2 regions of the Ornithinimicrobium ciconiae genome follow, and region 1 is predicted to be linked to the other one. Evidence: predicted binding sites of a transcription regulator. Region 1 holds the regulator's gene; the other holds the start of a gene.
The links. The regulator LexA, encoded in region 1, represses DNA repair genes until DNA is damaged. The targets are predictions, from matches to a motif close to TCGAACANNTGTTCGA.
Positions count from the first base shown of each region.

Region 1 (5,156 bases):
CTTCGAGTACTACGACCCGATCACCACCGGTGACTCGACCCTCTCCGCCGTGGTGCAGTCCATCGTGGCCGCCGAGGTCGGCTATCACGAGATGGCGCTGCGCTACTTCTATGACGGCCTGTTCGTCGACCTGGACAACCGCCACGGCAACACCCCGGACGGCATCCACGTGGCCTCCACAGGAGGTGTCTGGGCAGGGCTCGTGTCCGGGTTCGGCGGGATGCGTGACCACGAGGGCGTCCTGCGCTTCGACCCGAGGCTGCCCGAGTCCTGGCCGGAGCTGCGCTGGCGCCTCCAGTGGCAGGGCTCGCGGCTGCACGTCGTGCTGCGCTCGGACGAGATCCGCTTCCAGGTCACCGACGGAGACGGGGAGGTCCCGCTGGAGGTGCGTGGCCAGTCCCTGCTGGTGGGCACCGACGAGGTCGTGGTGGCCCTCGAGGGCATGGGCCCCCGCATCGACGGCATCCTTCCTGCAACCCCCGTGATCGGCGCCCGCACCCAGGAGGGTCAGCGACTCATCCCGGCCCACCCACGCACCTGAGTTCGTCGCGGAGCCGCGGACCGGTGCTCTCGGACCGCGTTGCGGAAGCGCGGACCGGTGCTCTCGGACCGCGTTGCGCACCTACTGACCCGTGATTGTCAGAGCCGGTCCGTGCTGGTCCTAGAAGGTCACAATTCCTCCGGAAACCGCGACTGCTGGCCGCGTCCGCCCCCATCATGTGATCGACTGTGGGCATGACCGAAGTAAACGCAGGTGCCCTCGAGGATGCCGGAGACGGTGCCGCGGCCCGCCCTGGAGCCTCTGCGTCGCACGAGGACGCCCCCGCTCCGAGTGAGACTGACCGCCTCGCGGCCCAGGTCACCGGACCGGAGGACCAGGTCGGCATGACCGCTCTATGGCGCTTGACGATGGGCCTGGACCACTGGTGGTTCGTGGCGGTCGGCGAGCAGGGCAACGAGTCTCCGGCGGCAGCTGAGATCGAGGGGCAACTGATGTTGCTGACCTTCACCAACTCCGAGCGGGCCCGCGACTTCGCGGTGCAGCAGGAGATGATCGCAGCCACCGACGACCTCAACGCGATCGCCCTCCCGCCCGCTGAGGTCGTGGCCTCCAGCGGCTCCTACCTCAGCGCCAGCATCGCCGGGCTCATGTTTGATCCGCACATCAGCGGCTTCTTCATCCCCAGTGAGCAACTGCCCGTGGTCTGGGACGCAGTGACCAGCACCCGGGACACCGACGAGGACGACGACTGACGCTGTCTGAGGAGGACACCGACGGCAGACTGCTGACAGCAAGCACCACCGATCGTGACCACCTGGCGCATCGCCGGGTCAGGACCCAGGGATCTCCAGGTCCATGCCCGCCTGCACCTGCCGGGTGTTCATGTCGTTGGCCACCTGGATCTGCACGATGGCCCGATCCATCGGCAGCTCCGGCAACTCCGTGACAGCGATCTGGGACAGCGTCTGACCCGGCTGCACCGTGATTGTGTGACCGCTCGCAGCCGTTGCTGGGAACATCCCGAACGCAGCGATGACCGCCAGCACCAGGGCCGTGGCGACTGTCATCGTGATCGCGAGCCGACCCCGTCGCGTCAGCGTGAAGCCTCCTGCGCCCGGAGCGTCCGTGCGAGCACCGACGTGAAACCCCTCGTCCATGCGTTCCCCGGGCTGAACGAGCCGCAGGTGATCCCGCTGACGCCGCCGCGCCCGAACCGGCTCAAGGTCCTGCAGGTCGTGCAGTGCGATCGCGCTCATGATGCCTCCATCTCCGCAACTCCGAACGCTTGTGCGATCGGACGCATGTTCCATGTGTAGCACAGTCGTGCGACAAAATCGACACGCCGCATCGAACTAGTGTTTGCCTCACTGTTCGAATGCTCGTACGATTGGTGCACGCGACATAGACAACCAGGGACCACTGACACAGCTGCTGACCTGCAGGTTAAGCACTCTGAGGCGGTCAGGAGAGGGGCAGGACCGATGGCAGACATCCACGAGATGCCGGACCGCGACGGGCGGGCGGACCTCACGGCGCGCCAGGAGAAGGTGCTCCACGTCATCAAGGACTCGGTGGACCAACGCGGCTATCCGCCGAGCCTGCGGGAGATCGGGACTGCGGTGCAGCTCGCCTCCCCCTCCTCCGTGGCCTACCAGCTGCGGATGCTGGAGCGGAAGGGTTATCTGCGGCGCGACCCCAACCGTCCGCGCGCCATCGAGGTCATCCTGCCCGGCTCGGGAGAGGGCAGTGTCGCCGGTTATCGGCGCAGCACCTCAGGTCAGCCCGACGGCTCCGAGTTGGTCAGCACCACCGCGGGAGCCGGTGAGATCGACTATGACGAGACCGGCATCGGGGACGCCCGTCCCGAGGCGACCTATGTCCCGGTGGTTGGGCGCATCGCGGCTGGCGGGCCGATCCTGGCCGAGCAGGCCGTCGAGGACGTCTTCCCCCTCCCGCGCCAGCTCGTGGGCGATGGCGAGCTCTTCCTGCTCCAGGTGGTCGGTGACTCCATGATCGACGCCGCCATCTGCGATGGCGACTGGGTCGTCGTGCGACGCCAGGAGGACGCAGTCAACGGCGACATCGTCGCGGCGCTGCTCGACAGCGAGGCCACCGTCAAGACGTTCAAGCGCACGGACGGCAAGTTGTGGCTGCTCCCCCACAACGAGGCCTACGACCCCATCGACGGCGACGATGCCGTCGTGCTCGGCAAGGTCACCGCCGTGTTGCGACGCGTCTGACAGGTCTGCTCGGGCGCGAGCCGATCGACCCACGACACCTGAGGCACCAGCAGGAACACCGACAATCCGGTGCGCGTTGTCCACAGTGTCCCCCGTGCCGGTGCCGCCTGGCGGCCCTCCCCCCTCTCCGCCAGACGGCACCTACAACACCGCAGCGCCGCCCGACCTGGTCGGGCGGCGCTGCCATGTGTTGTCTGTCAGCTCAGAGGACCTGGTGAGGTCGGCTCATAGAGCTTGACGAGGTCGACTCACAGAGCCCCACGAGCCCGGTTGAGTTCCTCGCGCTCCTCGTCCGTCATGCCAGAGCCGTCGCGGTCGGGCCGATAGCCCTCCGCGCCGAACGCCTCCTCATCGCCGCTGCCCGGGTCGAACTCGCCAGCGTCCGCATCGGGCTCACCGCTGTCCGCGCCCTGATCCGTGCCGGACGGCAGGGTCGCGCCGTCCGCAGGCGACTCAACATCCTCACCCAGCGCGGCACCCGGGACGGCGCCAGTGATCGGCGCACCCTGCTCAGCCCCCGGCACCTCATAGGCCGTGGTCTCGGTGTCGCTGGCAGCGAACCCTGCCGCGGCGCCGCCGACGACGGCCCCACCCAGGGCAGCACCGCCTGCACCGCCGCCCGCAGACTCGTCGACGTCCGCGGGATAGCCAGTGCCGGTCTGCGCTGCCGCGCCACTCACTGCGGCGTCGGAGGCCGGGTCACCCGTAGCCGCCTGGACCGTGCCGAACTGTCCGGCATCGACGTCCCCGGCGGCATCGCTGTCGCCCGTGAGAGTCGCCTCGGCGTCTGCGGCATACACGGCACCTTCGTCGACGGTCGGGTCGAGCGCACCTAGCCCACCACCACCAGCTGTGGTCTCACCAGCCGTGGTCTCAGCACCAGCCGTGGGCGGCGCGGCTCCCGCGGTCGTCTCGACCGCTCCGGCGCCACCGTGGCCCTCATAGGCGGAGGAGTGGGCAGCCGGCCGGTCCGACGAGTAGCCACCCCTGTCCACGTCCGTCTTCTCCTCGACAGCGGGGTCCGTGGTGGGCACTGACCACTCGGTCGAGACCGGCTCCTCCGGTGTCTGCTCCGCAGCCCAGTCGGCCTGGGCAGCGGGGTTGGTCTGCTGGTAGTGCGCCTGGTGGGTCTCAGCCCAGTCCGGATTGCCACCTGCGGCATGCACGTCCTGCTCGGCGAGGCCGGACACGGGATCGAGGTCGTCCTGCGCCGGTGAGTCCGCATCGCTGCGGGGACCATCACTCGTCGTCGCAGCCCCTGCTGCGGCACCGGCACCGATGGCGGCGGCGTCCCGGTGCGACGGAGCAGACTGCGGCTCAGCGGCCACCTCACCGCTCCCGAGGTCGCTGCCCCCGTCCGCGACCATGACCTCGGACGGGTCGTCGCTACCACCCGGAGTGGTGTACTCCGTGGTGACCGCACCATCGGCTGCGTCCTCGACGGCGACGGGTGCACCCTCGGTGCGTCCGTCATACAGCTCCTGGGCCGTCTCCTCGCTGCCAAAGGCTGCGGTCGTGTCCGGGGCGTCCGAGTCGGGCTCGCTGGGAGCCTGCGACCGGTCCACCCCGTAGTAGGAGAACAGCGTGGCCTGCTGGCTGTCGTCCAGGTGGTTCTCGGCGTCGACGCGCGGGGCGTCCTTGATGAAGTCCTTGGTGTAGGGCACCTTGATGTTGCCGCCCGCGGCCTCCGCGGCGGCAAGCGGCACAAACGACTCACGCAGGCCAAAGAGTCCGCTCTTGACGCTCACCCACGCTGGCTGACCCGTGGCGTCATCGAGGTAGATCTGCCCGACCCCGCCAACCTTGTCACCGTTCTGGTCGATCACGTCGGCATCAGTGAGGCTTGCAAGGTGTTCGCTGTTGATCGGCACGTGCACTCTCCTTGCTCGGATTGCCCGGCGGGTGCCGCCAGGCTTCTCCCCGAACGTATCCCGGGCAGCAACCGGCCGCCACCGGTGGCCGACCGGTGCCGGCTCGTGCGCTGCGGTCCGCGTGTGCCGGACGGCGCGCCCCGGGAAAGAGACGCCGTCCGGCTGTCACGGGCCGTGGGTGCCGTGGGACCGATCACCCGTGACAACTGTGCCGCACCCGCCCAGGGCCGCGCATCATCCTGGAGAGTGATTGTGCGCCAACTGAGGGAGGTGGTGCTGCGGATCCTCGGAAGGTATGTCGGCCGCCTCGATGGCGATCATGCCGAGCAGATGTGCCTGGTTGACCGCGCTCAGCCGGTCGCTGACACCCAACTTGTCGTAGATGTGGCCCAGGTGTCGGTGCACCGTCCTGGTCGAGCAGCCGGCCAGCCGGCCGATCACCGCCGCCTTGTAGCCGTGGGCCAGGAGTTCGAGAACCTGGGCCTCGCGATCGGTCAGGCCAGAATCAGCCGCGTCGCGCGCGGGCTGCGAGGCGGTCGTGCC
Region 1 is NZ_CP041616.1:1,444,509-1,449,664, reverse strand. It holds gene FNH13_RS06715 (glycoside hydrolase family 65 protein) at 1-541, shown strand, start outside; gene FNH13_RS06710 (hypothetical protein) at 736-1,254, shown strand; gene FNH13_RS06705 (hypothetical protein) at 1,333-1,758, opposite strand; gene lexA (transcriptional repressor LexA) at 1,984-2,742, shown strand; gene FNH13_RS19230 (PRC-barrel domain-containing protein) at 2,991-4,613, opposite strand; gene FNH13_RS06690 (response regulator transcription factor) at 4,848-5,156, opposite strand, start outside.

Region 2 (5,156 bases), 1.6 Mb from region 1:
AGCCGGTCCGTGAGTGCTGCGTCACCGTCGACAAAGGACTGGGCGATGGCTCGGTGCTCCTCCACCCGCACCTGGTCCCCAGGGGTGTAGAGGGGGGTGAGGGCCGTGATGCACATCCGCGTCTCCGTGATCAGGATCTCGTGCATCCGGGACAGCCGCGGACTGGCCGCCCGGGCGACCAGGAGTTCGTGGAAGGAGACGTCCGCCTCGCTCTGCACCCGCTGGTCGCGGGTCCGGGCCATCCGGTCGATCACCTTCAGCAGCGCCTCGCCGCTGCCGACCGGGTCTGCCTGATGGATCTGCTCAGCGGCGGCGCGCTCGACGGCCTGCCGCGCGACATACATGTCACTGACTCGCTCCGGGGTCATCTCGATGACGAAGAGGCCGCGGTTGCGGATCGAGATCAGCAGGCCCTCGGCGGTGAGGCGCTGCAGTCCCTCCCGCAGCGGGCCGCGGCTCACGCCCAGCTCCTTGGCCAGGTTGGCTTCCCCCAGTTGCGCGCCCGGAGCGATCACCCCCGTGGCGATCGCCTCGCGCACGCGACCGGCGATCATGGCCGGCGTGGACTCCTGCCGCAACGGGTCCATCCGCGGTCGGTCGTTCACCGGTGATTCGGTCTTGGTGGTCATCGCAGATCAGTCTCCTCCGCCGCGGGTGAACAGGGTGCCGAGCGCGCTGATGTGAGGGATCGGGCCGAGGAGGTTGAGGCCCTGCCAGATCGTGACCTGGTTGGCGGTCAGGACCGGCACCCCGGCCGCCTGCTCGAGGGGCTCGATCCACTCCAGCGTGTGCATCGCGGTGTCCGGCACCAGGACTGCCTGTGCGCCTCCGGTCAGGTCAGCGCCGCGCACAATCGCCTCCACCTCGGCATACCCGAGCGTCCCGACCTCGGCCGCCGTCACGATGCCGTGGCTGCCCATCGCGGTCACCTGGATGCCGCCACGACCCAGGTAGGAGACGAACTCCTGCGCGACATCCTCAGGGTATGACGCAGCAACACTGACGCGGGTCAGGTCCAGTGAGCGACAGGCCTCCACGAAGGCGATCGAGGTCGAGGAGGTGGGTAACCCCGTGGCTTGTTCCAGCAGGGCGACCTGCTCGTGCGCACCCTCCCACCCGAAGACGAACGAGCCGGATGTGCAGGCCCACATGATCACGTCGGGGGAGTGCTCAGCGAGCAGGACGCGGGCGCCCTCGGCCAGGCGCTCTGGTCCGCCGAGGTCGAGCAGGGCATCGACACGATGGGCGTCCTCGCCGACCGAGGTATGCACGAGGGGCAGCTGCAGGTCGCCACCGATCCGCGCCTCCAGGGCAGGGAAGTCGTCCTCGGCGCTGTGGCCGGGATACAGCAGCCCGATGGACGGCATAGTTCTCCTCTTGGTGGATTGTCGACAATAATAGGGGACTTTGCTCCGGACGTGGGTTCGACGATTGTCCACGGGTCAACCTGTGCTCTGTCGAGGCTCTGGGCGGTCGTGGTTGGTAGCGGTTTGCACGGGAAGCGTGCTCGCTCGTTTGTGGTGTTTGTGCTGGTCAGGGCATTGTCAGTGGTGGGTGGTTAGATCATCTGTATGAAGTCATCGGGAGTCGACACCACGGCCGGGCAGGACCTGGCCGGTGTCGACCTGCCCGGTGTCGACCTGCCCGGTAGCGACCTGCCCGGTAGCGACCTGCCCGGTAGTGACCTGCCCGGGGCTGAGGGCGAGGTGGTGGCGGGGTTCGGGGCGTGGGAGGCGGCGGTGCGCACCGACCTCGGTGAGGCTGGTGATCCGGAGAGTGCGCAGTTCTGGGCGTTGGTCGCCCAGATCGACCAGGCCGAAGCCGAAGCCGATGCCGGCGCTGATGGCGGCTTGGTGGGTGGGGGTCGGTGGGTGGACCCGGCCCAGGAACTGATGGTTGGGTTGGCCGGGGCCGGTGCCAACCTCGCCCGAGCCTCCGCGGTGGACGCTGAGGACCTGGTGCGGGTCTTCGAGCCCGGGATCGTCTCCGCCCTGGAAACGGTCGGGCGGGTCCGGGCACAGGTCGAGGGCCTGGGGTTCGCCCTGGCCGTGGAGGCCTCCACCCGAGGGCTACCCACCCAGGTCGGGTTGACGTTGGGCGAGTGGCTGCGGGTGCGCTGCCCGTGGATCTCGCGCCAGGAAGGCGCACAGATCGCCGACATCGTCCGGGCCGGGAAAACACCCTGGGGCACCCAGCTGGGCGCTGACGTCGCAGCCGGGATCACCCCGGTGCGGCGGGCGTGGCGGGTGGCCAAGACCATGTTCCGCCTCGCCGGATGCCTCCAGGTCGACCAACAGATCGACTACGCCCAGATCGCCACCAGCGCCGCAGCCAACCCCGACATCACCGACCCCGAGCTGGAACTGGTCTGCAAGAAACTGCTGATCGACCTGCTCGACAAAAAACCACGCGAAGACGCCAAACGGTTCGCACACGAGCTGCGGTGCGTCTCCCGCCGCCCGCTAGCCACCGGACTGACCCGCTTGACCATCGACGCCCCCGACGCCGACGCCGCCCTGCTCGAAGGAGTCCTCAACGGACCCCTGGCCGCACCCGCCCCGGCCCAGGACGGCACCGCCGACCAACGGTCCTGGGGACAACGGGCCTACGACGCCCTCATTATGGTCATCAACCGCGGCATGTCCAACCCCGGTTCCCCACCCTCCAGTGGGCGGGCCTCGGTGATGATCACCATCAAGGCCGACCCGACCACCGGCAAACCCGTCGGTGCCGGCGTCACCGCCCTGGGACAGATCCTCGACCCCGAACAAGTCGGACGCTTCGCCTGCACCGGAGACGTCACCCCCATCGCCCTCGGCGACTATGGCGAACCCCTCTACCTGGGCCGCACCGTGCGGCTAGCGACCCCGGGACAGTTCAAAGCCCTCCTCGTGCGCGACGGCGGGTGCACCTTCGCCGGATGCACCGTGCCCGGCACCTACTGCGACGCCCACCACCTCGCCTGGTGGTCCCGCGAAGGCGGCACCGACATCCTCAACCTCGTCCTACTCTGCCCACGACACCACACCCTCGTCCACGACAAAGACCTCACCGCCACCATCCGAGGATCCAACGTCACCTGGCACCTCTAACCACCACGCCCCACAGCCCGGCCCCACCAGCCGGGCCACAAGCACGCGCCCAGGGCCGCCATTGGCAGGCAGATCCTGGCCGGCACCCCAGACGCCGCCATGGCCGACCCGATCGTTCAGAGCGCCTACCTGGTGGGCACCATGAGGTCATCTCGTGCTCTCGTGCGTTGCCCGGTGTGCGGTGCCCACTCAGTCCCGCGGGCCGTCAGCGTGCGGCGATTCACCCAGCAGGCGGAGCGCGGTCAGGGCATAGACACGAGCCGCCACCACCAGGTCGTCGACAGCAACAGATTCGTCCGGGCGGTGAGCCTGGTCATTGACTGACCCTGGCCCCAGCACCAGCGTGGGGACACCGCCGTCACGGGCGATGAATCCGCCGTCGCACGCGGCTGTCCAGCCAGCCAGCCCCAGGTCCGGTCCACCGGACTCCTGCAGCGCCTGCTCGGTCACCGTGACGAACTGGTGCGCTGCGGCGGTCTCGAAGCCCGGCATCGACATCGGCATCGACATCTCGACGGTCAGCCCGTCATCGGCCAACCCGAGGGATCCGATCCTGGTGCGCACGTCGGCCAGCACCTGCTCCGCGTCCTCGCCGGGCAGCAACCGCCGGTCGGCGCTGATGAGCGCCTGGGCGGGCACGGTCGAGGTTCCCTGGCCACCGGAGAGCAGCCCGACGCTCCAGGTCGGTGGACCCACGAGGGGGTGGGCGTGCTCCTTCAGCTCGTCGTGCCAGCGGCGCAGGTCCTCCACGATGCGCGCCGCACCATAGATCGCGTTGCGCCCGTCGTCGGGTCGCCCCGAGTGGGCGGCCAGGCCGTGCACGGTGATCTCGACATAGCAGTCGCCCCGCGCCGCGATGATCGTCTGCAGATCTGTCGGCTCAGCGACGACGCACCCGAGAAAGGGCGGCCGGGGACCGGCATCGAGCTGAGCCATGTAGTGGCGGATGCCGAGACCGGTCTCCTCCTCGTCGACCAGTGCAGCCAGCTCGACCGGCCCGGACAGCTCCACGCCGGCCCGCCGCAGCGCGTCGAGGGCGATGACGCAGGCGGCCAGACCGCCCTTCATGTCAGCAGTGCCCCGACCATAGAGCCGTCCCTCCCGCAGGCCGGCCTCCCAGGGGCTGGCGCTCCATCCCTCGCCTGGGGGAACCACGTCGGTGTGACCGAGCAGCAGCAGACCTGGTCCGGCACCACCAGGCAGCTGGGCCGAGATGTTGGGGCGTCCGGGTGCGACCTCGGTGACCTCGATCCGCAGGCCGCGGGACCGGCACGCCTCGAGGAGCACCTGCGCGGTCGCCGCCTCCTCACCGGGTGGGTTGTGTCCGGGCGCCCGGACCAGCTCCTTGGTCAGGGCGACCAGGTCGTCCTGATCGATGAGTTCCAGGACTCGAGCCTCGTCCGGGGTGAGAGAGGGGCGGTCGTGGGTTGTCGGCATACGGGCGCTCAGGCCTGTGCGGCGAGCTGGTCCACCGCCCGGCGCAGCCGCGCCACGCCCTCGCGGATCCGGTCCGGCGGGGTCGAGGCGAAGCACAGGCGCAGGTCGTGGGGGAAGGCCTGGCTGGGGGAGAAGGCGTTGCCGGGGATGTAGGCAACCCCCTCGGCCAGGGCCACCGGGAACAACGCCTCGGTGAGCACCGGCTGCTCGAAGCTCACCCAGAGGAAGAAACCGCCCTCGGGGTCGGTCCACCGGGCGATGTCACCGAAGTGCTCGGTGAGGGACTCCTGCATGGCGACCTTGCGGCGGAGGTACTCCGCGCGCTGGGTGACTAGGTGCTCCTCCAGGTGACCACCGGCCAGGAAGCCGGCCACCAGACGCTGCGCCGGCAGGTTGGTGCACGTGTCCATCGCCTGCTTGGCGTTGATCAGCAGTTGTCCGAGCTCGGGAGCGGCGTCCACCCAGCCCACCCGCAGCCCGGGGGCGACGATCTTGGAGAAGGTGCGCACCGAGAAGACCAACGGGTCACCGCCGCCGAGCTCGCGCAGGGTGGGCAGTGGCTCGCCAGCAAAACGGAGCATGCCGTAGGGGTCGTCGTCGATGACGACGCTGCCCCAGCGGCGCGCC
Region 2 is NZ_CP041616.1:3,071,582-3,076,737, reverse strand. It holds gene FNH13_RS14135 (GntR family transcriptional regulator) at 1-629, opposite strand, end outside; gene FNH13_RS14130 (maleate cis-trans isomerase family protein) at 636-1,367, opposite strand; gene FNH13_RS14125 (HNH endonuclease signature motif containing protein) at 1,572-3,092, shown strand; gene FNH13_RS14120 (M20 family metallopeptidase) at 3,282-4,529, opposite strand; gene FNH13_RS14115 (aminotransferase-like domain-containing protein) at 4,538-5,156, opposite strand, start outside.
Region 2: a site for LexA is predicted at 1,413-1,428, ahead of FNH13_RS14125 (HNH endonuclease signature motif containing protein). Genes of this name have one in related genera too.